Accumulibacter sp.: one gene and its partner. The protein of the gene in region 2 interacts with the protein of the main gene of each other region in a pairwise test. Links are inferred from orthologs where the notes say so. Each region holds a gene or a part of one and is shown on either strand. Other genes may lie near its edges.

What was found.
Region 1: the proteins of hflK (region 2) and ftsH interact in binary tests that used the Escherichia coli proteins (3 or more experiments, as listed by UniProt). The link is inferred for Accumulibacter sp. from one-to-one orthologs.

Annotation. Positions count from the first base shown.
Region 1 is NZ_JAZKUG010000001.1:486,142-501,861, forward strand. Bases 12,751-15,720 are described here. They hold ftsH (ATP-dependent zinc metalloprotease FtsH), read right to left. Parts: upstream 15,194-15,720; coding sequence 13,307-15,193; downstream 12,751-13,306. Other genes in these bases: folP (dihydropteroate synthase), read right to left, coding at 12,751-13,211; V5B60_RS02295 (RlmE family RNA methyltransferase), read right to left, coding at 15,313-15,720. In the rest of the region: V5B60_RS02205 (inorganic phosphate transporter), read left to right, coding at 1-21; V5B60_RS02210 (IS4 family transposase), read left to right, coding at 158-1,354; V5B60_RS02220 (DUF47 domain-containing protein), read left to right, coding at 1,812-2,465; V5B60_RS02225 (hypothetical protein), read left to right, coding at 2,552-2,683; V5B60_RS02230 (hypothetical protein), read right to left, coding at 2,862-3,335; V5B60_RS02235 (SCO family protein), read right to left, coding at 3,380-4,006; V5B60_RS02240 (hypothetical protein), read right to left, coding at 4,003-4,377; V5B60_RS02245 (class I SAM-dependent rRNA methyltransferase), read left to right, coding at 4,575-5,765; peptide-methionine (S)-S-oxide reductase MsrA, read right to left, coding at 5,792-6,397; peptide-methionine (R)-S-oxide reductase MsrB, read right to left, coding at 6,394-6,900; V5B60_RS02260 (Fur family transcriptional regulator), read left to right, coding at 7,263-7,724; V5B60_RS02265 (CobW family GTP-binding protein), read left to right, coding at 7,721-8,785; V5B60_RS02270 (DOMON-like domain-containing protein), read left to right, coding at 8,930-9,523; V5B60_RS02275 (exo-beta-N-acetylmuramidase NamZ family protein), read left to right, coding at 9,523-10,734; glmM (phosphoglucosamine mutase), read right to left, coding at 10,823-12,190; more of folP, read right to left, coding at 12,411-12,750. UniProt on the Escherichia coli protein: Acts as a processive, ATP-dependent zinc metallopeptidase for both cytoplasmic and membrane proteins. Plays a role in the quality control of integral membrane proteins.
Region 2 is NZ_JAZKUG010000001.1:2,908,471-2,924,124, reverse strand. Bases 1,028-3,931 are described here. They hold hflK (FtsH protease activity modulator HflK), read right to left. Parts: upstream 3,162-3,931; coding sequence 1,893-3,161; downstream 1,028-1,892. Other genes in these bases: hflX (GTPase HflX), read right to left, coding at 3,182-3,931; hflC (protease modulator HflC), read right to left, coding at 1,028-1,881. In the rest of the region: V5B60_RS13045 (ATP phosphoribosyltransferase regulatory subunit), read right to left, coding at 1-824; V5B60_RS13040 (DUF2065 domain-containing protein), read right to left, coding at 821-1,006; more of hflC, read right to left, coding at 1,003-1,027; more of hflX, read right to left, coding at 3,932-4,360; RNA chaperone Hfq, read right to left, coding at 4,471-4,707; V5B60_RS13015 (hypothetical protein), read left to right, coding at 4,894-5,079; V5B60_RS13010 (sensor domain-containing protein), read right to left, coding at 5,142-8,210; V5B60_RS13005 (diguanylate cyclase domain-containing protein), read right to left, coding at 8,214-9,530; V5B60_RS13000 (response regulator), read right to left, coding at 9,527-10,057; V5B60_RS12995 (sensor histidine kinase), read right to left, coding at 10,054-11,700; V5B60_RS12990 (sensor histidine kinase), read right to left, coding at 11,697-13,334; V5B60_RS12985 (GspE/PulE family protein), read right to left, coding at 13,580-15,373; V5B60_RS12980 (hypothetical protein), read left to right, coding at 15,539-15,654.

The DNA of each region.
Region 1 (15,720 bases), 2.4 Mb from region 2 along the record:
ACCCCAATCCTCACAAGTTAGCATATCAGCATATTGCGCGGCAGGCCTTGTGTCGGCTGCGCTCCTGCGGCAAAATAGAGCTGTAACCAATTGTTTATAAAGGAGAATCGCATGACGGCCTGAATATGCCAACATACTTGGTAAGCTCTCCAAGTATCTGTTTTCTCAAGAGTTGCTCCAAGTGGCTCGCCTCGACCCCAAACACTTCACCCGCTGCCGTACCCTCACCCTGCCAACCGTCCTCAGTTTTCTGCTCTCCAGCGTCCACGCCGCCGTCCAGTCGGAACTCGATCAGTTCTTCGCCAACCTGCGCAATCGCGCCGACTCGGTCCGTGAGGTCACCGCTCAAGCCTTCTACCAGGCACGTTACAAGATCAACGCGCTGGTGTTCGGCGAGGTCAATCAGCACCTGATGGGACTGGTGGAGGAACACTTGCCGATCCCGCGCTGGAGAGGCTTTCGGGTGGTCGCTGTGGATGGCAGCGCGGTTCGCCTGACGATGATGAAGGACAACGTCCGGTCGATCGTCACAGGCATGGCTTTCGGCCTCTACCTGCCGGGGATCGAGCTGTTCCTGAACTTCCGCCTGCATGAGCCTTTGTCCGATGAGCGTCAGATGTTCTTCGAGGCGATCGATTGTCTGCGCTCCGACGATGTGCTCGTGATGGACCGCGGCTTTCCATGTCGTTGGCTGGTGTCGGCGCTGACGGCACGTCGCATCCCCTTCTGCATCCGCTGCGATTTGTCTCAAGGATTCAAAGTGGTACGCGAGTTCCTGCAGTCCGGTCGAAGCGAGCAGGTCGTCGTCTTGCGCGCGCCCAATGCCCGTGATGCCGAGGACTATGAATGCCCGGCCACGCCGACCACGGTTCGCTTGGTGCGGGTGACGACACCGAACGGACGGGTGCATGTGGTGATGACCTCGCTCCTCGATCCAGTGACCTTTCCCGCCGCCGCGTTTGCCGAGCTGTACCACGGCCGCTGGCGAATCGAAGAGGCGTTCAAACGGATCAAGCACCGGCTGCAACTGGAACATACCTCCGGCTTGTCCTGGCATGCGGCGCGCCAGGATTTCGGCGCCAAGGCGGTCTTCGACAACCTCAACGCACTGGCCGCCTATGTCGCGACCCACACCCTTCTCGACCCCGGTTCGTCCTACAAGATCAACCGCACCTTGGAAATCGACAAGATCAAGCGACAGATCGGTCGTTGGCTCCTGGCTGCAACCGCCACCACTCGCCGCCTCAAGCCCATCCTCGAGGAAATCGCCCTGAACCTCCAGAAGTTCGTCCCCAATCGCTCCCAACCGCGAAAACCGCAGCCGAAACCGCACCTGTCGCACGCCTATAAGTGATTATGCCTATATGCTAACTTGTGAGGATTGATGCTGACCCTGGTTCTCGTGCTCGGCGGCTTCATCCCGAAGTTCGAGGTGCCGTTCTGGGTGATGCTCGCCTGCGCCATCGCCATCACCCTCGGCATCCTCTCCGGTGGCTGGCGGATCGTCCGTACGCTCGGTTTCGCCATCTACCGCGTCCGCCCGCTGCACGCCTTCGATTCGCAGCTCACTTCGGCGCTGCTGATCCTCTCGGCCTCATACGCCGGTGCCCCGGTGTCGACGACGCACGTCGTCGCCACCTCGATCATGGGCATCGGCTACTCCGAACGCCCGCGCGCGGTGCGCTGGAAGAAGGCCAAGGACATCGGCAAGACCTGGTTGTACACCATTCCCGCATCGGCGATCACCGCCATCGTCATTTACGCAATAGCCAAGATCATCGTCGGCTAAACAACCTTAGGAGATGAGAACCATGGATACCAACCCAAGCGAAGCCAACAAGCCGATCTTCCGCCGGCTCTACGAACGCGTCTTCCCGACCGTCGCCGATTTCTTCGGAATGCTCGGCGAACAGAGCGCCAATGCCGCCGAGACCACCCGCCTGCTCGTCGAGTTCATGGAAACCGGCGACGTGGCGGTCAGCCAGCGGGTGCGGGCCGACGAGCACGAGGCCGACCGCGTCAAGGCGAGCAACCTCGGCGTCCTCAGCGAGGCGTTTTCGACGCCGATCGACCGCGAGGACATCCACGCCGCGATCATGACGCTCGACGACATCGTCAATTACTGCAAGTCGACGGTGGTCGAGATGGATGTCCTCGGACTGCAGCCCGACAAGCACAGCCTCGAGATGGCGATGCACCTGCGCGAGGGCGCGGAAGCGCTGGCGCGCGGCTTTGGCCGGCTCGGCAGCGATCCGGCGGCCGCCGGCGGCGACGCGGCAGCGGCCCGCAAGGCCGAGCGGACGGTCGAGAAGGCCTACCGCCGCGCGATCGCCGAACTCTTCCAGGGAGACGACTACCTGCACATGTTCAAGCGGCGCGAAACCTACCGCCACCTGTCGAATGCGGCCGACCGTGTCTCCGATGCGGCAGCGGCGCTCGACAGTATCGTCGTCAAGCTGTGCTGAGAACCACTTGTAGGCTCGGGGTTGAATTTTCCGGCCGACAGGCCTACATTGGCAGGGCCAATGTCGGCAGTCATGAGGAGACGCTTATGAGGAAACTGGCCGCCGGCCTGATGGCCCTGGCGCTGGCGCTGTCGAGTGCAACCGCGGTCGCCTGCCCAGGCGAGAAAGCCAAGGATGGGCAGGCCGAAATGAGCACTCCGGCGAAGCCGAAGAGCTGACAGGTCGGTGAATGCAAACAGCGCGGCGCGCACCCTGCGGGGTCCGCGCCGCGTTTTTCTGTCCCCTCACCCCTGCATGGCCGGTTTGATCGGGCGGGCCACACGTCGGCCGGTCGCACATCCACCTGTGCCGACGCGTTGATCGCTCGTCCCTTTCACCCACGCCACTGGCAATTCCTCACTCACAGCGGGCAATGCACCGCTGCTGGTCGTCCGGGCAGTTGCCCTCGCCTTCGACGCGGCACTGCAAGCGCGTGCGGTGCGTGAAGACGATCCCCTCGCCATAGTCGCAGGCCAGCCGGCTGATCTGTCCCTGCCGTGACACGGTCATGCGCGCGCCGCGAACCGTGGACAGCCAGACCGCCGCCGAGCCGCAAGGCAGGTAGGCAGTGAATGTGCCATCCGCCGACTCCCACTGGGCGACGTTCTTCGCCTTCCGGTAGTCTGCGTAGTCGGTGCACAGCGCGGCATCGTCCTGATAGATGCGGCGATTGTCACTGCAGAAGCCGTTGAAACTGTAGCGCAGTTCGGCTTCAACGGGACAATTGCCGACCTGTACCGCTGCCGCCGGGTCGGGACAGGACAGCCGCTCGCCCGCCGACGCGACGAATGCCGGGAGGAGCAGAAGGAAGGCGGGGAAGCGGCGTTTCATCGGAAGAGTCTCCAGTCAATGGCCAGGAATCCCGCCGGGGGCACTCACCTGCCGGTCGCTGCCGGCTGGCGTTGCTGCCCCGGCCGCTGAGGGCTCGCGCCCATGATCTCGCGGATACGGGCGGCGATCTCGGTCGCCGGCGTGGCATAGGCGAAACGGCGCAGATAGCGGCCATCCGCCGCGAGCAGGAACATCCCCACCGAATGGTCGACTGCGTACTGATCGGCGGGTGCACCGGGCTCGCGAACCTGTTCGTAGCGCACGCCGAAATGGTCTGCGGCACGCCGGACGAGGGCTGGCGATCCGCTGAGCCCGATGATCCGCGGATCGAAGAAGCTGACGTAACTGCGCAGCATGCTCGCTGTGTCACGTTCCGGATCGACACTGATGAAGATCGCCTGCAGGCGCTCGGCATCCGGACCGAGGACGCCGAGCACCGCCACCATCTCGGCCAGCGTCGTCGGACAGACATCCGGGCAGAACGTGTAGCCAAAACTGATCAGTTGCAGGCGGCCCGGAAAATCCTCGTTGCTGACTGCGCGCCCGTTGGCGTCCATCAGCAGGTAGCGCGCCGGCAAGTCGGCCGCGCCATCGTCCGCAGCCGCACACTGCCCGCGGAGGAAGAGGAGGAGCGCGACGCACAGCGCGACGCCGAAGCCCCGGCTCATCATGGCGTTGGCGGCTTCTGCGTCGCCGTCTGAGCAACCGGCAGCAGCGACTGCAGGCGCCGCGACAGATCGTCCAACCGGGAAGCGAAGTCGGCGGCCGACGGACAGGACGCCAGGTCGCCACCCTGGGCGAGGAATGCCTGGTTGGTTCGCTCCTCGTACACTTCGCCGTAGCGCCGGGTCTTCGGTGCGTGCCGGATCATCAGCAGCTTCGCCTGGCCGGCGCTGCCCATCTCGCCGCAGGCAAGCGCCTGGCCATTGAGCCGACCGAGGTCGCCGATCGCAGCCAGAGCGGCCGTCGGGATGGCATCGGCGTCGGCGACAGCCGGGACGGCAAGAACGATCAGCAGACTCGACAGCAGTACACGCGGCATGGCTTGGAAATGGCTCGGCAGGTGATCGGAACGGATCGATTATAGGTGGTGCAGACCGGACCCCGCGTTGATCGGGCTCAAAAAGGCTGCCCTCGGATCGCACGGGGGGAGGGCAGCCGGCGAAACAAGACTTCGCTGGCTGCCGCTGTGATGTACACTGCGCGCCTCGCCTCTGACCCGCACCGGGCACCTTCCGCATGCCTCAACTCGTTCTCCTGCCCGGCAAGGATCGCCAGCTTGCCCGCCAGCATCCGTGGATTTTCGCCGGCGCGGTCGACCGGCTGGAAGGCCGCGCTCGTCCTGGCGACACGGTCGAGGTCGTCGCCGCCAACGGCCGGCCGCTGGCCAAGGCCGCCTGGAGCCCGGAATCGAAGATCCGGGCCCGGGTGTGGACCTTCGATCCGCAGGAAATCGTCGACGACGCGTTCTTCAAGCGGCGCGTGCAGGCGGCAGTCGAGCGTCGCCTGCTGCTGCCCGAGTTGCGCGAACAGGAGGGACTGCGGCTGCTGCACGGCGAGTCCGACGGCCTGCCCGGCGTCATCGCCGATCGCTACAGCGACACGATCGTCCTCCAGCTGACGTCCGCCGGCGCCGACAAGTGGCGACAGGCGCTGGTGCGTGCGCTGCAGCGGGCAACGGGCTGCGCGCGCATCTACGAGCGCTCGGACTCGGACGTCCGCCGTCTCGAGGGACTGCTTCCCGTCGCCGGCTGGTTGCTTGGCGAGGCGCCGCCGAGCCCGCTGAGCATCGTCGAGAACGGTGTCCGCATGCGGGTGGACATCGTCAGCGGCCACAAGACCGGCTTCTATCTCGACCAGCGCGACAACCGGCTGCTGACGTGCCGGCTCGCCAGCGGACGCCGGACGCTGAACTGCTTCTGCTACAGCGGCGGCTTCTCGTTGCAGGCACTCGCCGGCGGGGCCAGCCAGGTGCTGTCGATCGACTCCTCGGCACCGGCACTGGCGACTGCCGTGGAGAACCTCGCCCTCAACCCGCGACTCGACGCCAGCCTCGCCGAATGGCGCGAGTCGGACGTGTTCAGCGAGCTGCGGCTGTTGAAGCGTCGCGGCGAACTCTTCGACCTGATCATCCTCGATCCGCCGAAGTTCGCTCCCTCGGCCGCGCATGCGGAACGAGCCGCGCGCGCCTACCGGGACATCAACGTCTTCGGCTTCCGACTCCTGGCTGCGGGCGGCTTGCTGCTGACCTACTCCTGCTCGGGCGGAATCAGCCGCCAGCACTTTCGGGAGATCGTCGCCGATGCCGCAGTTGCCGCCGGTCGCGAGGCACGCATCCTGCGCCATCTGGCAGCACCCGCCGACCACCCGGTGGGACTCGGCTTCAGCGAAGGGGAGTACCTCAAGGGACTGCTCTGTCAGGCGGACTGAGCGCCGATGCAGCGGGCCAGCTGCACTCAGCCATCTCCCCAAATCTGCTTCAGGCGGGCATCCCGACCACAGGACAGCCGATAGTACGAATAACGCACTGGGTTCTTCCGGTAGTAGTCCTGATGGTACTCTTCGGCCGGATAGAAGGTTGCGGCGGCGGCCAGTTCGGTTTCGATCCGCGGCACCTTGCCGCTGGCCAACAGGGCATCCCGGCTGCTCTCGGCAGCCTTGCGCTCGACTTCGTTCTGCCAGTAGATGCCGCTGCGATACTGCGAACCGACGTCGCAGAACTGGCGGTTCCTGACGGTCGGATCGATGTGGCGCCAGAAGTGGTCCAGGAGCTGGACGTAGCTGATCCGCCGCGCGTCATAAGTGACGCGCACCGCCTCGGTATGGCCCGTGCCGCCCGCGCTGACCTGCTCATAGGTGGGGCTGGCCGTACGCCCGGCGGTATAGCCCGACTCCACCGCGATGACTCCCGGCAGCTTTTCGAAGTCCGCCTCGCTGCACCAGAAGCATCCACCGGCAAAGATCGCTGTGCGCACCTCGCCCGGCTTGGCGGCGGCCCCATCGGCCGCGGCAAGCGGACCCGCAATGAGGAGCAGCAGCACACCGACGACGGCCCGGCTCATGTGCGCAGTTCCGGCAGTTGCTCGCCGCGCGGCACGAAGCGAAGCGCCACGCCATTGTTGCAGTAGCGCTTGCCGGTTGGCTGCGGACCATCCTTGAAGACGTGCCCCTGATGCCCACCGCAGCGGCTGCAGTGATACTCGGTGCGCGGGTAGATCAGTTTGAAGTCGGTCCGCGTGGCAATCGCGCCGGGCAACGGCTGCCAGAAGCTGGGCCAGCCGGTGCCGCTGTCGTATTTCGCTGCGCTGTCGAAGAGCGGCAGGCAGCAGGCAGCACAAACGAAGGTGCCGTCGCCCTTCTCGTGGTTCAATGGACTGCTTCCGGCGCGTTCGGTGTCCTCTTCGAAGAGGACACGATAGGCGGGCAGCGGCAGCAGGGTCGCCCACTCGGCTTGCGATTTTTCGAGCCGACCGTGGTCACGAGTCGCCGCGGGACCAGCCGTCGCCTCCGGGACGATGCAGGTCGAGATGTGGTTCAACCATTTCAGTGTCTGACAACGATTCATGATGCGCTCCAACAGGACGATAAAGCAGACGGCGCCGACGACTGGAACCGGCATCGGAGAGTGTCGCGCCAGATGTACCCCGGGCCGTGCGTGATCGCAGACAAAGCTCATCGCGCGCGCACCGACGATGCTTCTTCGGCAACGACGCCGCGGCGGCAGTTCCCCGCCCGTTGCCGCTGGAGAAAGGGACGGCAGGCGCCACAGCACGGGCCACTGTCCTGACCTCTCTGCGGCCAAGCCCGCTGCCGGGCTGCCCCCATTGGTCGCCAGACGGGACCACACCTTACGCCAGATCACGCATGGCTGCCGGGCAGCTGCAACAGAGTTGCAGCTGCCCGGCAGCCATGTTCTAATTCCCGATCATGAAGCCTGCCATCATCCGCAGTGGCGAACAGCCGAGCGAAAGCGAGGCCGAGCGTGCAGCCCGTCTGATTCGCCGCGCCGGCGCCCGCGCCACGCCGGCCCGCGTTCGCGTCCTCCGCCTGCTGCGATCGGCACCGACCGCACTCAGCCACCATGAGATCGAAGAGTCCCTCGGCGATCTGGCGCTCGATCGCGTCACGCTCTACCGCGTGCTCGACTGGCTGGTCGCGACCGGGCTGGCGCACCGGAACGCGGACACGCGACGGACCTTCCGCTTTTCCGCCGCCAGCGGCAGCGAGCATTCGGCCCATACCCATTTCCGCTGCGACGGGTGCGGGCGTGTGTTCTGCCTCGACGCCGCACCGCCGCCACCCCCGATGCTGCCGGAGGGGTTCTTGCTGTCACGCATCGAACTCGATCTGCGCGGACGCTGCGCGCAGTGCGCGGGCAGCCCGCAGTGAGCGCAGTGCCGTCGCCCGAACGGGCGATTCCGGTGACCATCCTGGCTGGCTTCCTCGGTGCCGGCAAGACCACGTTGCTCAACCATCTCCTGCGGCAACCGGCGATGGCCGATGCGGCGGTGCTGATCAATGAATTCGGCGAGGTCGCGATCGACCATCACCTGGTCGACAAGGTGGACGACAACGTCCTCGTTCTCGCTTCCGGCTGCCTCTGCTGCAGCGTCCGCGGCGAGCTTGCACGCAGCCTGCGCGACCTGTTCATGCGCCGCCTGCGGCGCGAGATCCCTACCTTCTCCCGCGTCCTGATCGAAACCACCGGGTTGGCCGATCCGGCGCCGGTACTGTACACGCTGCTCGAGGATTTCTTCATCGCCGAGCGCTTTCGCATCGATGGCGTCGTGACGGCAGTCGACGCGACCCATGCGAACCGCCAGCTGGGACGCCATTTCGAGGCCGTGCGGCAAGTGGCGATGGCCGATCGCCTGTTGTTGACCAAGTGTGACCTGGCCGAGCCGGCTGAGCTCGCCACCCTGGCGCGACGACTGCGCCGGGCGAACCCCGGCGCACCGCAGATCGAGGTCGCGCACGGCCACATTGATGCCGGGCAGGTACTCGGCTGCGGGCTCTACGACCCCGCTGGCAAGACAGCCGACGTCCGGCGCTGGCTGGCCGAGGAGAAGGTCAAGGCGGAACACGACGCCTGGCGGCAGGATCTGCACGTCCATGACGTCAATCGCCATGACGCACTGGTTCATTCCTTCGTCCTGCGCTTCGCCGAGCCCTTCGCTTGGCCGGACTTCAGTGAAGCGATCGATGTCCTGCTCGCCACCTGTGGTGACCGCATCCTGCGCGTCAAGGGCCTCGTCGCTGTCGCCGACGAGGTCGGGCCACGCGTCGTGCAGTGTGTGCAGCACATGCGCTATCCGGCAGCATCACTGCCCGAATGGCCGGACGACGACCGGCAGAGCAGGCTGGTGTTCATCGTCCGGGCGCTCGAGCGACAGATCATAGATCAGGCCTTCATCATGTTCTGTGGCACCCCGGCAAAAGGAGAAGTGTGACCGGCAGCAGATGATCCGTCGGCAGCCCACGGCGGAAGGTGGCGGCTTCGGTCACGATGGTCAGCGAGCGTGCGCGCACCCCGTCGCGACAGCCCGCACAGAGAGTAGAATCCTGGCTCCTGCCGATCCGTCACAGGATCTCCGATGCCGATCAACGAATTCCCGCTGACCCTGCTCTGCCACCCGGCGACGCCGGCGCCCGTGGTGCGATCGGTCGAAGCCCGGGCAGAACGCACCGCCAGCGGCGACCTGGTGCTGGCCTATCGGCTGCGCGGTGACATGGTGCGCCTGCGAATCCCGCCACCAACGGCTCCCCGGCGTGCCGATGGCCTCTGGGAACACAGCTGCTTCGAGGCCTTCACCGGCATCGCGGGCGAGACTGCGTATCAGGAGTTCAACTTCTCGCCGTCCGGCGAGTGGGCGAGCTACGCGTTCGCCGGCTACCGCCAACCGATAGCCGTGGCCATACCGCTACCGGCACCGCGGCTGACCGCCAGGCTGTCTGCCGGCCGCCTCGAAGTCGAGGTGTTGATCGCCGCTGCTGCCTTGCCGGCGAATGCCGCCGCGGCGACCCTGCAGATCGGCCTCGCCGCGGTCATCGAGGCGGCCGATGTCGTCGACGGCAGCCACAGTTACTGGGCACTGCACCATCCGGCTGATCTGCCCGATTTTCATCATCGCGACGGCTTCCGCCTCGAACTCGCCCCGGCAAGCCGATCCGCCCGAAGGGATTCCTGATGCCCGCGTTCCTCTCCGGCCTCGACCGTTTGCTCGGCGACAGCGACCTGCGGCAACCCCTGCGCGGCCGCCGGCTGGCGCTGCTCGCCCACCCGGCATCGGTCAGCGCCGACATGACGCATGCGCTCGACGCGCTCGCAGCGCTGGACGATGTGCGGCTGACGGCCGCCTTCGGACCGCAGCACGGATTGCGCGGCGACAAGCAGGACAACATGGTCGAGTCGGCCGAGTTCTTCGATCCGCAGCACGGAATCCCGGTCTTCAGCCTGTACGGCACGGTCCGACGTCCAACATCGCAAATGATGTCGAGCTTCGACCTCCTGCTGGTCGACCTGCAGGATGTGGGCTGCCGCATCTACACCTTCATCACCACCCTGCTGTACGTTCTCGAGGCGGCCGCCTCGCATGGCAAGGAAGTGTGGATCCTGGACCGCCCGAACCCCGTCGGGCGGCCGGTTGAAGGATTGCTGCTGCGCCCTGGGTGGGAGAGCTTCGTCGGCGCCGGACCGCTGCCGATGCGCCATGGCCTGACGATGGGCGAACTCGCCTGCTGGTTCATCCGCCGGTTCGAACTCGAACTGGACTGCACGGTCATCCGGATGCAGGGCTGGGCGCCCGACGCGGCACCTGGCTACGGATGGCCGACTGGCCAGCGCAGCTGGATCAACCCGAGCCCCAATGCCGCCAGTCTGGCGATGGCGCGCTGTTATGCCGGCACGGTGATGCTCGAGGGCAGCTCGCTTTCCGAGGGTCGCGGCACGACCCGCCCGCTGGAGCTGTTTGGCGCACCGGATCTCGACGCTCGCCGGCTGATCGCCGGCATGCATTCGCTGGCACCCGCCTGGCTGCAAGGCTGCCGGCTGCGCGAGTGCTGGTTCGAGCCGACCTTCCACAAACACGCCGGGCAGCTGTGCCACGGTGTCCAGATCCACGTCGACGACAGCGCCTACCGGCACCACGGTTTCCGTCCCTGGCGCTTGCAGAGCCTCGCCTTCAAGGTGCTGCGGCGATTGCAGCCGGACTACCCGCTATGGCGGGACTTTCCCTACGAGTACGAAACGGATCGGCTGGCGATCGACCTGATCAACGGCTCGCCCGCGCTGCGACAGTGGGTCGATGACCCGACGGCCACGCCCGACGACCTTGATTCCCTCAGCCGCGCTGACGAGGACGCGTGGCTGCAGATGCGGCAGGACTTCCTGCTTTACTGAGAGTCACTGGCGAGGCTGCGCGCACGATGGCTGCGCCGCCGCGGCATCGCCAACCGTGCTCGTCGGGGCTCTCGCCCCCGACAGCAGGCTACGACGAGACCGCTTCGCGCACGGCCGCAGCGAGCGTCTCGGCAGCGCTGTTGACCAGCAACGGATCCTGCCCTTCGACCATCACTCGCAACAGAGGCTCGGTTCCGGAGGCGCGCAGCAGGACCCGTCCGTGCCCCTGCAACTCGCGCTCCACCGTGGTGCGGGTGGCCGCGATCAGCGGGTGCTCCTGCCAGGGGAATCCCTTGCTCAACGCGACGTTGATCAGCTTCTGCGGATACAGCCGCAGACAGCCCAGCAACTGCTGCAGATCGCCGCCCTCCTCGCGTAGCGCGCACAACACCTGCAGTGCAGAGACGATGCCATCGCCGGTCGTGTGCCGATCAAGACACAGGATGTGTCCCGAGTTCTCGCCACCATAAAGCCAGCCCTTCTGCCGCAGCAGGTCCATGACGTAGCGGTCGCCGACGGCCGCGCGGGCAAACGGAACCTTGAGTTCGCCGAATGCATGTTCCAGAGCCAGATTGGTCATCAGCGTGCCGACGACTCCGGCAACCGCTCCTTGCCGCAATCGGCTGCGCACGACGGCAAACAGCAGCTGGTCGCCATCGTAGACCTGGCCCAGCGAATCGACCATGATCAAGCGGTCCGCGTCACCATCGAGGGCAATGCCGATGTCGGCCGCCTGCGCCAAGACCGCCCTCGACAGAGCTCCAGGAGCGGTCGCGCCTACATCCTGATTGATGTTCAGGCCATTCGGTTCGGTACCGATGCTGCTGACTTCTGCCCCCAGCTCATGGAAGACATGCGGCGCGAGATGATAGGCAGCACCGTTGGCGCAATCGACGACGATCTTCAGTCCGCGCAGGTCCATCTCGAATGGGAAGGTGCCCTTGCAGAACTCGATGTAGCGCCCGTCGGCGTCGCCGATCCGACGCGCCCGCCCGAGACCGGCGGAGGGAACACAGGTCAGCGGTTCGTCGAGGGCCGCCTCGATCTCGAGTTCCAGATCATCGGGCAGCTTGCTTCCGTTCGCCGCGAAGAACTTGATCCCGTTGTCGTAGTACGGGTTGTGCGACGCGGAAATGACGATGCCCGCCTGCAGGCGCAGGGCGCGAGTGAGGTAGGCAATCGCCGGCGTCGGCATCGGCCCGACCAGACAGACATCGACCCCGGCGGCGGAAAACCCGGCTTCGAGAGCCGCCTCCAGCATGTAGCCCGAGATCCGGGTGTCTTTGCCAATCAGTACCGCTGGCCGGTCGCCCGGCTTGGCATGGCTGCGCGTACTGTCGCGTGCGGCCAGGACCCGTCCGGCCGCATGTCCCAGGCGCATGACGAACTCGGGCGTGATCGGTGCCTCGCCGACGCGCCCGCGGACGCCATCGGTGCCAAAATACTTTCTCGTCACGACTTTCTCTCCCCTTGAGCACAGGCGCCGAGTGGCACCCGTCACGCAAATGACATTCTACCCACAGGCCGGCCAGGCGGATCGCCAAATAGCGCACATAGACTGCAGGTGGCGCTGCCGCCCATGGCGATGCACGTCCCGCGGCTGCCGTCCCGGACTACAGCCGCTTGCGACCCGAGGTCGCCCGGGCAACCCACAGGGACTGCCGGAGTGATGCGCGTCAAGCTGCCGCCGCCGACCTCGGCGCATCGGTGCCGCGCGCCGCCTGCCAGACCGCCAGCGCATCGCGCGTTTCGGCCACATCGTGCACCCTCAGGACACGCGCCCCACGCTCGACAGCCACCACCGCGGCGGCGATGCTGGCCGCAAGGCGCTCGCCGAGCGGGCGCCCGGTGATGGCGCCAAGCATCGACTTGCGCGAGAGGCCGGCCAGCACAGGCAGACCGTCGCTGGCCAGTTGCTCGAGAGCGCGCAGCAGGTCGAGGTTGTGCTGCAGGGTCTTGCCGAAGCAGAAGCCCGGGTCGAGCAGGAGACGATCGTCGCTGATCCCGGCCTCCCTCGCCGCCCGTACCCGGCACCGCAGGAACTCCCGCACCTCGGCGACGACATCGCGGTACGAGGGCTGCCGCTGCATGGTCAGCGGTTGCCCCTGCATGTGCATCAGGCAGACCGCGCAGTCGCTCTCTGCTACCGCCTCCATGGCTCCCGGCATGCACAAGCCATGGATGTCATTGATCATCGACGCGCCGTGCCGCAGTGCCGCCCGCATCACCTCCGGCTTGTAGGTATCGACCGAGATGGGTACGCCACAGCCGGCGAGTCCCGCAAGTACCGGCAGGAGCCGATGCAGTTCGTCCTCTGCCGTCACCGGTAGCGCTCCGGGACGGGAGGATTCGGCACCGAGATCGAGCAGATCGGCGCCGGCGTCGATCTGCCGCTGGGCCTGCGCCACCGCCGCTGCAGTGTCGCCGGCAAGCCCATCTCCCGAGAAGGAATCGGCCGTCAGGTTCACGATGCCCATGAGCAATGGGCGATCGACGGCGAGTCGAAAGGATCCGCAACGCAGCATGCAGCAGCCTGGCTGATCAGCCGAACGAGAACGAGAGCGCTCTCGGTTCAGGCGGGTGCCGGTGGCGCGCTCGGCGCTGCATCCGGCGCATTGTGGTCGCTCTTGTTGGCCGGCGGCAACTGTGTCTGCTTTGGCGGACGCGGCGGCTTGCCCTGCATGACGTCATTGATCTGATCGGCGTCGATCGTCTCAAGTTCGAGCAACGCCGACGCCATCGCCTCGACCTTGTCGCGGTGCTCCTCGAGCAGGCGGCGAGCGAGGGCGTACTGCTCGTCGATGATGCGGCGGATCTCGCGATCGACCTTTTCCATCGTCGCTTCCGACATGTTCTTGTGCGTTGTCACCGATCGTCCGAGGAAAACCTCGCCTTCATTCTCGCCATACACCATCGGCCCCAGTGCATCCGACATGCCGTAGCGGGTGACCATGTCGCGTGCCATCTGCGTCGCGCGCTCGAAATCGTTCGAGGCGCCGGTCGTCATCTGGTTCATGAACAGCTCTTCGGCAATCCGACCGCCAAAGAGAACGGCGATCCGACTCATCAGATAGATGCGGTCGTAGGCGTAGCGATCCTCCTCCGGCAACTGCATCGTCAACCCGAGGGCACGCCCACGCGGAATGATCGTCACCTTGTGTACCGGGTCCGACTTCGGCATGAGTTTGGCGACCACGGCGTGCCCCGCCTCATGGTAGGCCGTGTTGCGCCGCTCGTCCTCGTTCATCACCATGCTGCGCCGCTCCGCGCCCATCATGATCTTGTCCTTGGCCTTCTCGAAGTCCTCCATGTCCACCAGACGCTTGTTGCCGCGCGCGGCGAAAAGCGCCGCCTCATTGACCAGATTGGCAAGGTCGGCACCAGAAAAACCTGGGGTTCCACGGGCGATGATGTCCGCCTTGACATCCGGCGACAGCGGCACCTTGCGCATGTGCACCACCAGGATCTGTTCGCGACCCCGGATGTCAGGCAGCGGAACGACCACTTGGCGATCGAAGCGACCCGGTCGCATCAGAGCGGGGTCCAGAACGTCCGGTCGGTTGGTCGCAGCAATGACGATCACCCCGACACTGCCTTCGAAACCGTCCATCTCGACGAGCATCTGGTTCAGCGTCTGCTCGCGCTCGTCGTTGCCACCACCGAGGCCTGCACCACGCTGGCGACCGACGGCATCGAGCTCATCGATGAAGATGATGCAGGGCGCATGCTTCTTCGCATTCTCGAACATGTCGCGAACGCGCGCCGCGCCCACGCCGACGAACATCTCGACGAAATCCGAGCCGGAAATCGAGAAGAAGGGAACCTTGGCTTCGCCGGCAATCGCCTTCGCCAGCAACGTCTTGCCGGTGCCCGGGTTGCCGACGAGCAGGACGCCCTTCGGGATGCGCCCACCAAGCTTCTGGAACTTGGACGGGTCGCGCAGGAAATCGACGAGTTCCGACACCTCCTCCTTCGCCTCGTCGCAACCGGCGACGTCGGCAAAGGTGATGGTGTTGGACGACTCATCGAGCAGGCGCGCCTTGCTCTTGCCGAACGAGAAGGCCCCGCCACGACCACCGCCCTGCATCTGGCGCATGAAGAAGATCCAGACGCCGATCAGCAGCAGCATCGGGAACCAGCTGACGAAAATGCTCATCAGGAAGGACTGCTCTTCCTCCGGCTTGGCCTCGATCTTGACGCCATGCTTCAGCAGATCGGAGACCATCCAGAGATCCGGCGGCGCATAGCTCGTCAACTTGCGCCCATCGGTCGTCGTTGCCTTGAGCACGCGCCCCTCGATGACCACCTTGGCGATGTTTCCCTTGCCCACCTCCTCGATGAACTGGGAGTACTCCATCGACTGCTGGGCCACCTGGCGATTGTTGAACTGGTTGAAGACGGTCATCAGGACGAGACCGATCACCAGCCAGACTGCCAGATTCTTGAACATGTTATTCAATACGTCACCTCTTCATCCTGCCCGCACAGCCGTTCCCGAGACGCCCCGCCGTGGATGCGGAATTGCATTCTAAACCGATTCCCAGCCGGACGATCAAGCATTACGCCGCCAAGCTCCCGTCAGGCTTGCAGGCCCCGGCCGAGAAGATACACCTCCCGACTGCGATCCCGCGAGGCATCCGGCTTGCGCAGGCACACCCGCCTGAAGGTCTGCCGCATGCGGACGAAAAAATCGTCGAAGCCCAGACCCTGGAACACTTTGACCAGCAGACAGCCCTCCGGTTGCAGCCATTGGCTCGCGAAATCGAGAGCCAGTTCCGACAGGTGCATGCCCTGTGCCTGATCACACAGGCTGATACCCGAGATATTGGGCGACATGTCGCAGAGTACAAGTCCCGCTCGCTCCTGTTTCAACAGTCCCCGCAGGCGGTCGAGAACCTCCGTTTCGCGAAAATCGCCCGGCAGGAAGACGACTCCGGGCAGCGGCTCCATCGGCAGGATATCGACCGCGATGACCTGACCCCGCCC
Region 2 (15,654 bases):
TAGGCGGCGAAGACGACACCATTGTGATAGTGGTACCCTCGCAGGTCGGCGAGATCGAAGGAAAGTGGCAGATCGGGGAGCGAGACCTGCAATTCCTGCAGCGTCGCCAACGCGGCGACGATCCCCGGCAAGGGGGGCAGTTCCCGCCTCGCGCGAGCCAGGATGTCGACGTCGCCGTAGAGTTCCGGCAGCACGAGCAGTGCGCTGCGCCAGGGCTCGTCGAGACGGCGGCAGGTGTCGGCCAGACCGGGCAGATCCTTGCCCTGCAGCAACAGCAGCAGGGTCGCTTCGAGTTCGCCGTCGACACAGGCGGCTGCGGCCAGGGCGCGAAAGACGGCGACATGGCCAAGGTCGATGCGCGCCGCGCTGACCTCGGCCGCGGCCAGCGTGGCGGCCATCAGCCGAATGACCTCACGGTCGGCAGCGACGCCGGCGTGACCGTAGAGCTCGGCCCCGAGCTGTATCGGCTCGCGGCTGGCACCGAGCGCCGCGGGCAGCGTGTGCAGCACGCTGTCGCAATAGCACAGGCGGGTGACACCCTGCCGGTTGAGCAGATGGGCGTCGATCCGCGCCACCTGCGGCGTCATGTCGGCCCGCACGCCGAGGGTGCGGCCGGAGAGCTGATCGACGAGCTTGAAGGTGCGCAACCGCAGATCCTGGCCGGAGCCGGTGAGCAGCGACTCGAGATGCTCGAGCAACGGCGGCAGGACCAGTTCGTAGCCATGCACGCGAAACAGGTCGAGCAGCCGGCGGCGCATGGTCTCGATGCGCGCGGCCTCGGCCGGCAGGGCGTCGGCGATGTGCTCGGGCAGCAGCCAGTTCATCGGAAGATCATCAACAGCACCAGCCCGACGAGCATCGAGGTCAGCCCGACGAAACGGATCTGCCCATCGCTGAAGCGGATGAGGCGACGGAAGGTCTCGCGCCAGGTGGATGGGGCGACGAAGGGTAGCAGTCCCTCGACCACCAGCATCAGGGCCAGCGCCAGCAGCAGGTTGTCGATCATTTGCCGGCTTTGTCGCCGCCGCGGCCCATGCTCTTCATGTACTTGAAGAAATCCGAATTCGGCTCGACGACGATCACGTCGTTCTTGCCCTTGAAGCTGTTGCGGTAGGCTTCGAGACTGCGATAGAAAGCGTAGAAGTCGGGATGGTTCTCGAAGGCCTGGGCGTAGATCGCGGTCGCTCGGGCATCGCCCTCACCCTTCATCTTCTGCGCATCGCGATAGGCTTCGGCAACGATCACCTCGCGCTGCTTGTCGGCGTCGGCACGAATCTTCTCCGCTTCGGCAAAGCCCTGTGAACGCAGTTCGTTGGCCACCCGCTTGCGCTCGGCGTCCATCCGGCGGTAGACCGAATCGCTGACGTCGCTCGGCAGTTCGACCCGCTTGACGCGCACGTCGACGATCTGGACGCCGATCTTGCGTGCGTCGAGGTCGGCCTTCTCGCGCATCTGCTCCATGATCTTGTTGCGCTCACCCGAAACGACATCATGCACGGTCCGCTTGCCGAACTCCTCGCGCAGGCCGGCATTGACGGTCTGTGACAAGCGCGTCTTGGCACGCCCCTCGTCGCCGGCCACCGAGATGTAGTAGAGCTTGGGATCGACGATGCGCCACTTCGTGAAGGAGTCGACCAGGACGTTCTTCTTTTCCGAAGTGATGAAACGCTCCGGCTCGGGATTGTCGAGCGTCAGGATGCGACGGTCGAAGTAGCGCACGTTCTGGATCAGTGGCCACTTGAAGTACAGTCCGGGCTCCTCGATCACTTCGCGAATCTCGCCGAGCTGGAAGACGATCGCGCTTTGCCGCTGGTCGACCGTGAAGATGGTCGCACCGAGCAGGACGAGGACCGCAACGAACGTGCCGACGATGAAGTTCATTCCGCCTTTCATCAGCGGGCCTCCCGATCACGCTGACGCAGCGTCTCGCGCGAACGCGTATCGCCCTTCTCGACGACCTGCGGCGGCACTTCGTTGGACACCGCAGGCGACGGCCGCGATGGCTGCGGCGCTTCCGGAGCGCCGCCGGCAGGCGCCGCCGCCACTGCTCCGGCCGCCTGCATCAGTTTGTCGAGCGGCAGGTAGAGCAGATTGCCCTGCCCCTTGGCATCCACCAACACCTTGCTGGTGTTCGAATAGACCTGCTGCATGGTTTCGAGATACATCCGGCTGCGTGTCACCTCCGGTGCCTTGGCATACTCGCTGACGATCTGCCGGAAGCGGCTGGCATCACCCTCGGCGCTGAGGGTGACGCGCTTCTGGTAACCCTCCGCTTCCTCGAGCAGCCTCGCTGCCGTGCCGCGAGCCTTCGGAATCACGTCGTTGGCGTAGGCCTGGCCCTCGTTCTTCTGCCGCTCGCGGTCCTGCGACGCCTTGACCGCATCGTCGAACGCCGCTTGCACCTGTTCCGGCGGCTGTGCGTTCTGCATCGTCACCTTGGAAATCAGGATGCCGGTCTGGTAACGATCGAGGATCTCCTGCATCAGCTTCGCCGCCACCGCGGCAATCTGCTCGCGCCCCTCGTAGAGCACGAAATCCATCCGGTTCTTGCCGACGATCTCGCGGATGGCCGTTTCCGCCACCTGCATGACGGAGTCGTCGGGATTGCGATTGTTGAAGACGTAGTCGACCGGATCGTTGAGGAACCACTGAACCGCAAACTGGATGTTGATGATGTTCTCGTCGTCGGTGAGCATCAGTGCTTCCTTGAGCACCTTGTTCTTCTCACTGCCACGGTAGCCGATCTCGACCGTGCGCACGCCGGAAACGTTGACCAGTTCATGCGACTGGATCGGATACGGCAGCCGCCAACGCAGGCCGGGGTCGGTACTCTCCTTGTAGCGACCGAACTGCAGCACCAGCCCGCGCTGCGAGGCGTCCACGATGTAGAAACCACTCGCCAGCCAGACGACGACGACGAGCGCCAGCAGCAGACCGATGCCACCACCGAGAAAACGCGGGTTGAATTGTACCGGCGGCCGATCGCCACCCCGATCACCGCCGCGATCGCCACCACCGCCGCGCTTGCCGTCGAATATCCCCGACAGGCGGCGATTGAGGTCGCGCCACAACTGCTCGAGGTCCGGTGGCCCTTGGTTGGGGCGACGGCCGCCGCCATCATCACCGCCGCGGTTGCCCCACTGCGGGTCATTCAGCGACATCAACACGCCAAGGCTAGAAATCATGGGGAACCATCCGAATCAAGATGCTTATCCACAGCCTGCAGGACCGCCGCACCAGAAGCGCCCCGGCTGGTCCCGCCCGTCTTCAACAGAGCGATCTCGGCCAGCGCTGCGCGCAGCAGGGGCAGCCCCTGACCGCCGATGGCGCTGACGCGAACGCGCCGGATTCTACCATACTCGTCCCGCTCGACCGAAGGCGGCAGGCCGGTGAGATCAAGCTTGTTGAGCACCATCAGTTGCGGCACGCCAGCCGCCCCGATCTCGACCAGCACCTGGTTGACGTCCGCCACCTGGTCGTCGCGCGCCGGACTCGCCGAGTCGACGACGTGCAACAACAGGTCCGCCTCCGCCGTTGCCTCGAGTGTCGCATGGAAGGCCGCAACCAGCGAATGCGGCAGCTTGCGGATGAAACCGACGGTATCCGAAAGAACGATGTGCCCTGCCTCAGGCAACCAGAGCTTGCGTGTCGTCGTGTCGAGCGTGGCGAACAACTGGTCTGCGGCATAGACGCCGGCATGCGTCAACGCATTGAACAGGGTCGACTTGCCGGCGTTGGTATAGCCGACGAGCGAGACATTCAGCAGTTCGCCGCGTGCCCGCGCCTTGCGCTGCACCCCGCGTTGGCGCTCGAGGCGGGCCAGGCGTCCCTTGAGCGTGCGCACGCGGATGCCGAGCAGGCGGCGGTCGGTCTCGAGCTGCGTCTCACCCGGGCCGCGCAGGCCGATGCCGCCCGTCTGCCGCTCGAGGTGGGTCCAGCCACGCACCAGACGGGTTGCCAGATGCTCGAGCTGCGCCAGTTCGACTTGCAGCTTGCCCTCGGAACTCTTCGCCCGCTGCGCGAAGATGTCGAGAATGAGGCTGGTCCGGTCGATGACGCGGCACTGCAACGCCCGCTCCAGGTTGCGCTCCTGGGCAGCACTCAGTTCATGGTTGAAGATCACCAGTTCGGCCGCATGCGCCGCCAGCTCGGCTGCGATCGCCTCGACCTTGCCCTTGCCGGCATAGGTCGCCGCATCGGGAGCATGTCGGCGACCCTGCACGACCGCGCACACTTCGGCACCTGCCGACCTCGCCAGCAGACAGACTTCTTCGATCTGCTCGGCGAGATCATCGCCGCCGAAGTCGAGCTGAACGATGATCGCGCGCTCGACGCCGGACCGGCGTTCAGCTCCCGCCATTGTGGTGCGCCGACGTCAACAGGCGGGCACTGCCAGGCATTCCCCGTCCGGTCGCACGCGCACGGCGACGCGCAGCCGGATGGCTGCGTGCCAGCACGACGACAGACCGCTCACCCCTCGTCGGTCTCGTGCTGCAGGGTGATCGGCCGCGACGGCACGACCGTCGAGATGGCGTGCTTGTACACCATCTGGGTGACCGAGTTCTTGAGCAGGACGACATACTGATCGAAGGAATCGATCTGTCCCTGCAATTTGATGCCGTTTACGAGGTAAATCGAAACCGGTACGCGCTCGCGCCGCAGCGTGTTGAGAAACGGGTCTTGTAGGAGTTGCCCTTTGTTTGTCATCCTTGAAGCTCCATCCTGATGGGGTTTGCGTTGTTGAGGTTCGAGAATAATTGATTTTCTCGCCGCATGCCAGCGCGGGCGAGACAATCGATGACGCGGCGCCGCCGGCCTGGGCTTTCAGCACTTCCTTTGCGGCACGGTCACGGGTAGCATGACTGCCACTCAACCACCCGCGAGGCAATGCGCATGGACCTGGAAACCATCGACTGGGGTGCCGTCGCCCTCGGCATCAGTGTCGCTGCCGGACTGCTGTGGGGCCTGGTTTTCTTTCTGCGGCAGAACCGAAAGGATCTCGAAAGCCTCAATCGGACGCTGCGCGACGAGAGCGACGAGAGCGACCAGGCCGGGGACAACCCGCCAGGTTCGACCTGAAAACCACACGCCCGAGCCAGTCGGCCGCCAACCGTCAGCGACGCCCGCAGCAGGGTACCGGATCAGTGGCGCTCGAGGAAGGCCTCGAAGTCGGCCAGCGGCAACGGCCGGCTGAACAGATAGCCTTGATAGGCGTGACAGCCGTGCCCCGCCAGGACGTCGCGCTGGGCGACCGTCTCGACACCCTCGGCGATCACCTCCAGGCCGAGGCTGTGCGCCAGCGCGACGACCGTGCGTGCGATCGCCTCGTCATTGGCGTCGCTGAGCAGATCGCGGACGAATGACTGGTCGATCTTCAACTGGTCGAGCGGCAACCGCTTGAGGTACGACAGCGACGAGTAGCCGGTGCCGAAGTCGTCGAGCGAGAAGCCGACTCCGCGCGCCTTCAACGCAGCCATCTTGGCGATGATGTCCTGCACGTTGTCGAGCAGCATGCTCTCGGTGAGTTCCAACTTGAGGTTGCGGGGACTGGCACCAGCCGCGTCGAGAGCGGCCAGCACCTGGTCGACGAAGTTCGGCTGCCGCAACTGGCGTGCGCTGACGTTGACCGAAAGCGAAAATTGCGACAGGCCTGCCCTTGCCGACCAGACTGCGATCTGAGCACAGGCGGTCTGCAGGACCCACTGGCCCAGAGGAAGGATCAACCCGGTTTCTTCGGCGATGGGGATGAACTCGCCCGGCGAGACCAGGCCGCGCTGCGCGTGTTGCCAGCGCAGCAGCGCCTCGGCGCCGAGCAGCCGGCCATCCAGGCCGACCTGCGGCTGATAACAGAGGAAGAACTCGCCCGCCTGCAGCGCCTGCCGCAGATCCCGCTCGAGTGCAGCGCGTGCGCTGACCACCGCCTGCATCCGGGGATCGAAGAAGCGCAGGGTGTTGCGTCCCATCGCCTTGGCCTCGTACATCGCCAGATCGGCCCTCTTCATCAGTTCGTCGATGTCATCCTGTTGTCCGTCGAAGAGCGTCACGCCGACACTCGGCGTGTTGTGGTACTCGTGCTCGCCGAGATCGTACGGCCGGTTGAGAACGGCGAGGATCTTTTCGCCAACGATCCGGCACTGGCTTGCCGCATCCTCCTTCCGCGCTCCGAGGTCCTCTAGCATGACCACGAACTCGTCGCCCCCCAGACGGGCAACGGTATCGCGTTCCCGCACACAGTCGCTCAGCCGGCGGGCAACCTGCTGCAGCAGGAGGTCCCCCTTTTGGTGGCCGAGCGTGTCGTTGAGCGTCTTGAAGTTGTCGAGGTCGATGAACAGCAGGGCGCCCTGTCGATTCCGACGCGCGCTTGCCGCCATGGCGATGCGCAGGCGGTCATGCAACAGGCGCCGGTTCGGCAGGCTGGTCAGCGCATCGTAGAAGGCGAGTTGCTTGATCTCCTCCTGCGTCGCCTTGCGCAGTGTGATGTCGGTGAGCATCGAGACGTAATGGGTGACCCGGCCGTGGCTGTCGTTAACCGCCGAAATCGTCAGCCACTCGGGATAGATCTCGTCATTCTTGCGCCGGTTCCAGATCTCGCCCTGCCAGGCGCCGGTACGCGCCAGACTCTCGCGCATGGCCGCGTAGAAGAGCGCGTCGTGACGGCCCGAACGCAGGAGTCTGGGCGTCTGCCCGACTGCTTCGGCGGCACTGTAGCCGGTGATGGTGGTGAAGGCCTGGTTGACGCGCAGGATGATCCCGTCGGCGTCGGTGATGAACATCCCCTGCTCCGACTCGAATGCGGTAGCGGCGATCCGCTCCCACTGCTCGGCCTGGCGACGATCGGTGATGTCATGTGACACGACGACGATGCGTCGTGGCTGCCCCTGCTGATCCCGGATCACCCGGCCGACGGAGTGCATGTGCCTGACGCCGCCATCCCGCCGCAGCAGCCGGTACTCGATCGCCTGCCCGGCACCGCTGCGCACCGTCTGGCGAAAGACCTCCTGCACCCGCTCCCTGTCGTCGGGATGGATGTCGGCAAAGGAGTCGGTGCCGGGAAGTTCGCTGGTGTCACCAAAGAACTGCCGGTACGAAGGACTGTTGTAGAGCCGGCGCCCCTGCAGGTCGAGGACGGCGATGTGCTCGCCGATGCTCTCCGAAATCAGCTGAAAGAACTCCTTCTGCTCACGCAGCGATGCTTCCAGCTCCTTCCTCTCGGTGATGTCCTGGGTCGTCCCGAGGCTGCGCACCGCCCGGCCATCCGCGCCAAACTCTACTTCCGCCCGCTGCGCCACCCAGCGCACGCCGCCGTCGGTGATGATGCGCAACTCGCTGTCGAAGGGCTCCCCACGAAGTGCCGCCTCGGTGTACTGCTGCAGGCTGCCACGATCATCCGGATGTACCAGCTTCATGAACCCGGCCAAGCTACCGGTCGAGCCCTCCGGCACGCCAAAGATGCGACAGGCCTCTGCCGACAGGCGAATCGTGCCGCTCGACAAGTCGTAGATCCAGCTGCCGACATGCGCCACCCGCTGTGCCCGACGCAGTTCGGCGGCGTTCGCCAGCAGTTCGGCGCTGCGTTGCTCGAGATCCTGGCCGAGGCGCCGCACGTCGGCGATCCGCCTCTGGTACGCGCGGCGGAGGAAGCGGATCAGCAGCAGCGCGACGACGATCGCCGCCAGCTGGATCAGGGCAAGCATCATTGCCGGCGTCGGTGGCTGAGGTGGCAACCAGTGCAGCAGCTCAGCCAGCAGCAAGGCACTGACCAACACGCCGGTCAAGGTGGCCAGAGCGAGCGCTGCCCACCCTCCTAGAAGCCAGCCACCGGTGATGATCAGAAGCGGATAGAGGATCACCAGCGAGCCACGCAAGCCGCCATAGGACAGGGTGATGCCGACGACAGCAAGCCAGGTGCCCCAGACGAGGACGGCGAGGGAAGCGCGCAGGTTCCCGACCGCGAGAAAGCGCAGCGTCGCAGCCGCGACGACGATCAAGGCAGCCGGTCCGAGCGAGCGCAGAGGCTGCTCCGGAATCAGCAGCAGAATGGTTGCAAGCACTCCGCAGGCCGTGAGCAGGATCGCCCAGCCCGTATATTTCAGGAAGGCGATCGACGGCGCCCAGTACAGCGGCTGATCATCGTCACCACCGACAGGGGCGGTCGCCGGCGCGGGCGAGCGGTTCTCTTCTGCACGGCTCGCCGATTTGCTGACTGCCACGCGTCAGGCTCCCGCAGCTTCGGTCACTACCCGGAAGAACCGGTAGCAGTTGCGCCCGGCCTTCTTCGCGTAATACATCGCCGTATCGGCATTCTTCAGCAACTGGCCGACGTCCTCGCCGTGCTGCGGGTAGACGGTGATGCCGATGCTGACCGAGATGGCGATCGCGTGCGGACCGATCAGGAAGGGCCGCCTGAGTGCCGCCAGTACCTTGTTGGCGACCAGAACGGCATCCATCGCCCGTTCGAGCTGCGCCAGCAGGATCACGAACTCGTCGCCACCGAGACGCGCCACGGTATCCGTTTCGCGCGGCACACAGGATTTCAGGCGCAGGGCCACCTCCTGCAGCAACAGGTCGCCGACGTCGTGCCCGAGCGTGTCATTGACCGGCTTGAACTGGTCGAGATCGAGGAACATCAGGGCAAGCGTCGCCCGGTCCCGGCGCACCTGCGCCAGCGCCTGCGCCAGGCGATCGCTGAGCAGCGCGCGATTCGGCAGATCGGTGAGCTGATCATGGTGGGCGAGGTGCTGGACGCGCTCCTCGCTTGCCTTGCGCTCAGAGATGTCCTGCTTGATGGCGACGAAGTGCTGGATGCGGCCGTTGATGTCGGTCACCGGCGAGATCGTCAGCGCTTCGTCATAGAGGCTGCCGTCCTTGCGCCGGTTGACGAGCTCGCCGCTCCAGACCCGTCCGTCGAGAATCGTCTCCCACATGCGCTGATAGAACTCTTGGTCCTGCTGGCCGGCGTTGAGCATTTCGCTCGGCCTGGTTCCCACGGCGTCTGCCAGGCTGATGCCGGTCATCCGGGTGAACGCCGGGTTGGCCCACACCACCGTCGCATCGACATCGGTGATGACGATGCCGTTGGCGGCGGAGTTCAGCGCCGCCTCGAACAGGCGCAGGCGTGACTCGAGCTTCTGGCGCACGACGGCATGCCGGATCGCACGCCCAAGCCCGTCATGTTCGAACTGTCCCTTGACCAGGTAATCCTGCGCGCCGGCCTCCAGAGCCGCCGCCGCCAACTGATGGTCGTCGGCCCCGGTGAGGACGATGATCGGTACGTCGGGCACCACCGAGCGCATCATCTGCACCGTCGCGATCCCAGCCGAATCGGGCAGCGAGAGGTCGAGCAGGACGACATCGGGTCTGGCGGCCGTCGCCATGCGCACGCCATCGACCAGCGTCGACGCCCATGCCAGCGGCTCGCGGTCGCCGAGGCGGAGCAAACCGGCGCGGCGGATGCTCGCCTGGATCAGGCCAAAGTCGCCTGCGTCATCCTCGACCACCAGGATCGAGACTTGCGGCGTCGACTCGCTCATTTCCTCTTCTCCATGCCATAGACCGCCGTGGTGACCTTGTTGCCATTGTGCGCCAGCAATGCCTCCCGTGACCAGTGCTCGCCGAGCCGCCGGATATCGTCGATGAACACGCCGACATCGGCGGTCTTGACGATGTAACCAGCGGCGCCGAGACGACGGGTGGCAAGCACGTCCCGTTCGACTGCCGAGGTGCTCAGGACGACGACCGGAATACTGCGCAGCGAGTGATCATCCTTGATCTCGGTGAGGAACTCCCGTCCATCCATGCGCGGCATGTTGAGGTCGAGCAGGATCAGGTCAGGGCGTCTCGCCGACAGGTAGCGACCCCCCTGCCGGCGCAGATACTCAAGCGCCTCGCGTCCATCGACGACATGCTCGACCTCCGCCTCGACCCGGCTTTCACGCAGCGCGACACGCAACAGATGGGCGTCCGCCGGCTCGTCCTCGACGAGCAGGATCAGCATCCGCACACCCCGGCCGTCACTCGCGCCGGTCGCGCCCGTCGCCGTCGCCAAGGGGCCGCTCATGTCGCACCACCGACGCCTGTCGGCGGCTCGGCCGCCGGCAGCTGCAGCGCCAGTCGGCAGCCGCCACCCGGCGCCTCCTCGATCCACGCCTGGCCGCCGCAGCTCTCGGCAACGCGACGGACGATCGCCAGCCCGACACCCGTTCCCTCGCCGCTCGACGACAATCGTTCGAACACGCGGAAGACGCGCCCACGATACGCCTCCTCGACGCCGGGGCCATTGTCGCTGACGTGGTAGACGACCCACTCGCCACGGCGCTCGCCGGAAATGTCGATGCGCAGCGCCTGCGTACCGCGGCCATGCTGCAGGGCATTCTCGATCGCGACGCGAAACAGGTCGCTGAGCCGCGGCAGGTCGATCAGGACAGGCGGCAACTGGCGGAAATTGAGCCGGGCACCGGCCTCGGCAATCGGCCCGGCAAGCTGCGTCAGCAAGGCCTGCAGTACCGGTTCGACGGCACAGCACTCGAGCTGCCCGCGCGGCTGGTCAGCCGACAGGTAGAGTTCGGCATCCCGCAGCAGTTCCTGCAACCTCTCCGCCTGCTGGCCAATGAAGTCGAGCGACAGCTGCGCCTCGGGGTCGTCGACGCGCCCGCTGAGCTGGCCACGCAGGCGACCCGCATAGGTTGCGACGCGCCGGGCCGGCTCCTGCAGGTGGTGCGCAGTGACTTCGGCGAAGCGCTGCAAGTCGGCAGTCCGTTGCGCAACGCGCAGTTCCAGCGTCCGTTCGTGCGCTCGCGCGGCGGCGATCAGCCTCGCCTGCCATGCCGCCTGCCACGCCAGCACGAGGCAGAAAAGCAGGCCCACAGCCGCCTGCAACAGAAGTCCGCTGACATCCGACCAGCCGGCGAGCGGCGCCACGCTCAGGCTCCAGGGCACGTTGGCCACCACCAGTTCCTTCTCCACCGGGTCGACCAGGTTCGCCCGCGCAGAAGCCGCTAAGAGCTCCTTCTCGCGCGTCTCGGGGTCGCGACGGAACAACTGATAGGCGTAACCCTGTGCTTCCAGATCGTCGAGACCGCTCTCACGCAGCAGCTCCGGAAAAGCGATCCGGGCGACGGCAAAGCCCCAGAATGCACGGCCATGGGCCGGGTCATCGCCGACGATCGGCAACAGCGCAGCGACCTCGAAACCACCGCCCTCCAGCTTGATGGGTCCGGCCAGCAGCGGTATGCCCCCGTTGCGGCTCTGTCGCGCCGGTCTGCCGAGATCCGGATCATGCAGTAGACTGAACCCGATCATGCCCTCGTTGCCAGCCAGCGGAACGACCTGCCGCACCACTCCGGCCGGCGCCAGTTGCAGCGCGGAGACGCCGGGAAAATGGCGCAGCAACCGCTCGCCCATTGGCGTGAAAGCCGCGGTGCTTTCCCTTCCCGGTTGCAGGATGGCGGCCAGGGCATAGGTTGCCGCGAACGTCCGCTCGACGCTGCTCTGGATGTCGCGCGACCGTTCGGCGGCTACGCCGGCCGCCTGGATCCGGGCTTCGCGCTGCCGCTGCTGTTCCTGGCGCCAGATCAGCCCGCCAGCCAGTGCGCCCGCCAGCACGAAAGCCAGCAATCCGACGAGCCGTGGCCGACAGCCCAGGCTGTTGCCGGCGCCTGTACTTGCGCGCTCGCCGACCGAGGACGCGGCTGCGACCGTCATGCGGCTCCCCCTGGCATCGGCAGCGTGACGCAGAATCGACTACCACTGCCGTCACCGTCGGACTCCGCCCAGATGCGTCCCCCGTGGTGCTCGGCAATCTTGCGACAGAGTGCCAGACCGACGCCGCTTCCTTCGAAGGTGGCACGGCTGTGCAGCCGCTGAAAGACCTGAAAAAGGCGGCCCAGCTGTGCCGGTGCGATGCCGACACCGTTGTCGGCAACCACCAGATTCCATTCCGCGCCGGCGGGCCGGCTGATCACCGCGATCTCCGGCCTTCGTCCTGGGAAGCGAAACTTGACCGCGTTCGCGATCAGGTTCTGCAACAGCCGCAGCATCTCGTCCGGCCGAACGAAGACGCGCGGCCATTCACCGCAGATGTCGATCTTGGCAGCGGCCTCGGCAATCGTCGGCTGCAGAAACAGCAGAGCTTCATCGAGTACGACCCGGCTTTCGATCCACGCCGGCGGTTCACCGAGGCGACCGACCCGCGAGTATTCGAGCAGCGCCACCAGCATCCGGTCCATGCGCTTGGCACCGTCGATGGCAAAGCCGAAGTACGCGCTCTGTTCATCGTTCAGCCGGTCGGCGAGACTGGTACCAAGCAGCTGCAGGTAGCTGGCAATCATCCGCAGGGGTTGCCGCAGGTCGTGCGAGATGGCGTAGCTGAACTGCTCGAGTTCGGCATTCGAGCGTCTGAGCTCCACTTCGGCCTGCTTGCGCTCGGTGATGTCCTGCGTCGTCCCCAGGCTGCGCAACGGCTTGCCATCGGCACCAAAGGTCAGGTCGGCACGCTGCCGGACGTAGCGGACCGTGTTGCCGACGCGGATGCGATGCTCGTGCTCGAACGCCCCGCCGAGGCGCAGGAAGTGCCGCCACGCCGCCTCGAGCGATGCACGATCCTCACTGCAGACGATTTCCAGATACCCGCGGTAGTTGCCCACCGTGCCTTCCGGAAGACCGAAGATGCGACAGGTTTCCGCCGACAGATGCATCTCGTCGCTTGCCAGCTCATAATTCCAACTGCCGACGTGGGCCACCGACTGCGCCCTGATGAAGTTGGCCTGACTCTCACGCAAGGCGGCCACCGCCGCATCGAGCTGCCGCACCTTCAACTCCAGGTCTTGCTGCAACTGCTCCTGTTCCCGCACCAGGCGGTAAGTGCGCAGCGCCGAGTGGACCTGGGCGAAGATCTGGTTGCCGTGCAGTTCCGACTTCAACCGATAACCGTCGATCTCGTACCCGCTGATCACTTCGCGCTGCGGGGCATGGCCCGGCTGGCCAGTGACCAGGACGATCTGTACGGTCCGGTTGGCCAGTTGCTCGCGAACGTGACGGACGAGGTCGAGGCCCGCCCGGCCCGACTCCATCACCACGTCCAGCAGGATCAGGGCGATGTCTGGATGGGCCGCCAGGACCGCCTTCGCCTCCTCCGCCGAGAAGGCATCGAGCACCTGCAAACCGCGACCTTCGATCACCACGTCGAGCAAGGCGAGGCGCAGCACCGCGTGCACGTCCGCCTCGTCGTCCGCGACGAGGACTTTCCAGGGGCGACCGGCAGCCGGCGCAGGCTCGTCTGCATCGGCCTGCAGCAGGTTGGGAAAGAGGTCCGGATCGTCGCTCAGCGGGTTGCGCATCCGCTCATCTCCACTGCCAGAGCCACCGCGCACTCGTCCCGACACCGCTCAAGCGAGCGCTTGCCGCCACCTTGTCGCCACAACCAACGGTTCTCCATACACGCAACTGCCCCGAGGACTCATTCACGGCAACGACCCGGCATCCGCTCTACGCCGACTGCCGGTCCATGCTTCCAGCTACGGCCCGGCAACCCTGCGACTTGAGGCCCATCCTGTCGACACCAGGCAGAGACAGGCGCCACAGTTCATTTCTGTTCGATCGGTGGCGCCACCTTGAAGACTTCCGCCAGCGTCGTCACCCCGGCTGCCACCTTCATCGCTCCCGAAATGCGCAGGGGCTTCATCCCCTCGCGAAACGCCAGGTCGCGAATCCTGGCAATGTCCTTGTTCTCGCTGATCGCCTGTTTGACCTCGGGCGACAGCATGAGGATCTCGTACAGCCCGACGCGGCCGAGGTAGCCGGTCATCCGGCAATCGAGGCAGCCGACGGGGCGGTAGAAGCGCGACGGGCGGTTCGACTTCCACGGCGCGACCAGCTGATCCCACATCGCCTCCTCGACCGGGCTGGCCGGATGCACCTGCTTGCAATGCGGACAGAGGATGCGCACCAGACGCTGCGCCATCACTCCGAGCACCGTCGCACCGAGCAGGTAGGACGGCAGGCCGAGGTCGAGCAGGCGCGTGATCGCCGACGGCGCATCGTTGGTATGCAGCGTCGACAGCACCAGATGACCGGTCAGCGCCGCCTGGATCGCCACTTCGGCAGTCTCCAGGTCACGGATTTCGCCGATCATGATGATGTCCGGGTCCTGCCGCATCAGGGCGCGTACGCCCTGCGCGAAACCGAGGTCGATGACGTTCTGCACCTGCATCTGGTTGAAGGCAGGCTCGACCATCTCGATCGGATCCTCGATCGTGCAGACGTTGACCGCCGGCGTCGCCAGCTGTTTCAGCGTCGAGTAGAGCGTCGTCGTTTTTCCCGATCCGGTCGGCCCGGTGACCAGGATGATGCCGTTCGGCCTCTCGGCCATCGCCTTCCAGCGCTCCTGGTCGTCATCCGAGAATCCCAGCTCGGCAAAACCCCGCACCAGCACCTCGGGATCGAAGATGCGCATCACCAGCTTCTCGCCAAAGGCCGTCGGCAGGGTGGACAGGCGCAGTTCGGCCTCCTGGCCGTCGGCGGTGCGCGTCTTGATGCGTCCGTCCTGCGGGCGGCGCTTCTCGACGACGTCCATGCGTCCGAGGATCTTGACGCGATTGATCATCGCCGCCAGGACGCTCATCGGGATCTGGTACACCTGGTGCAGGACGCCGTCGATGCGGAAGCGAACGATGCCGGCTTCCCGCCGTGGCTCGATGTGGATGTCGCTGGCGCGCTGCTCGAATGCGTACTGCCACAGCCAGTCGACGATGTTGACGATGTGCTGGTCGTTGGCGTCGAACTGCCGATTGGTGCGGCCCAGCTCGACCAGCTGCTCGAACGAGGACAGGTTGCCGGCAGGGCCGCCGAGCTGCGCCGCCTTCTTGACCGAGCGCGCGAGGTTGTAGAACTCGACCAGGTAGCGCGCGACGTCGACCGGACTGGCGAGGACGCGACTGATCTCCTTCTTGCTGATCGCGCGGATCTCCTTTTCCCAGTCGCGCAGGAAAGGCTCGGTCGTCGCCACCAGCACTTCCCGGGTCGTCACGGCCACCGGCAGGACGCCGAAACGTGTCGCGTAGGCACTCGACATCACCTCGGTCACGGCGGTGAAATCGACCTTCAGCGGATCGATGTGGTAGTACTCGAGACCGACGCGGCGCGCCAGCCACTCGCCGAGATCGTCGAGGGTCAGCGGGCGGTACGGTTCGAGCTGCGATTTCCATTTCTGGTCGCCGATGATCACCAGCGGGTGCGCCGCCAGTCGCTTGAGCCGGCTCTCCTTGAGCAGGTTGTCGGCATCCGTCGAGGTGACGAGACCGTCGGCGACGAGCCAGCCAAGCACCTCGGCCAGTGTCAGACGATGTTCATGAACGGCGTTGACCGTTGCCTGCAGCATGTGCGGGTTTCCGGGGAGGGGTATGGACACTATACCGGAGAGCACCATCGCGACTCAATGGTCGCGCCGCGACGGGGGTATGATGCACCCCTGCCGCGGCCACACGCGCAACCGGTCGACCGGGCCGCGTGCCGGCCACCGTCAACCAGACCCGTGGAGGAAGCGATGCACGCCAGTTCCCTGATCATCCTCGCCATTGCCAGCACTCTCTTCACCCTGCCGGCCGTCGGGCAGACCGCCCCCGGCGGGATGGGGCCGGGAACGCCGGGTGGCGGCCGCGG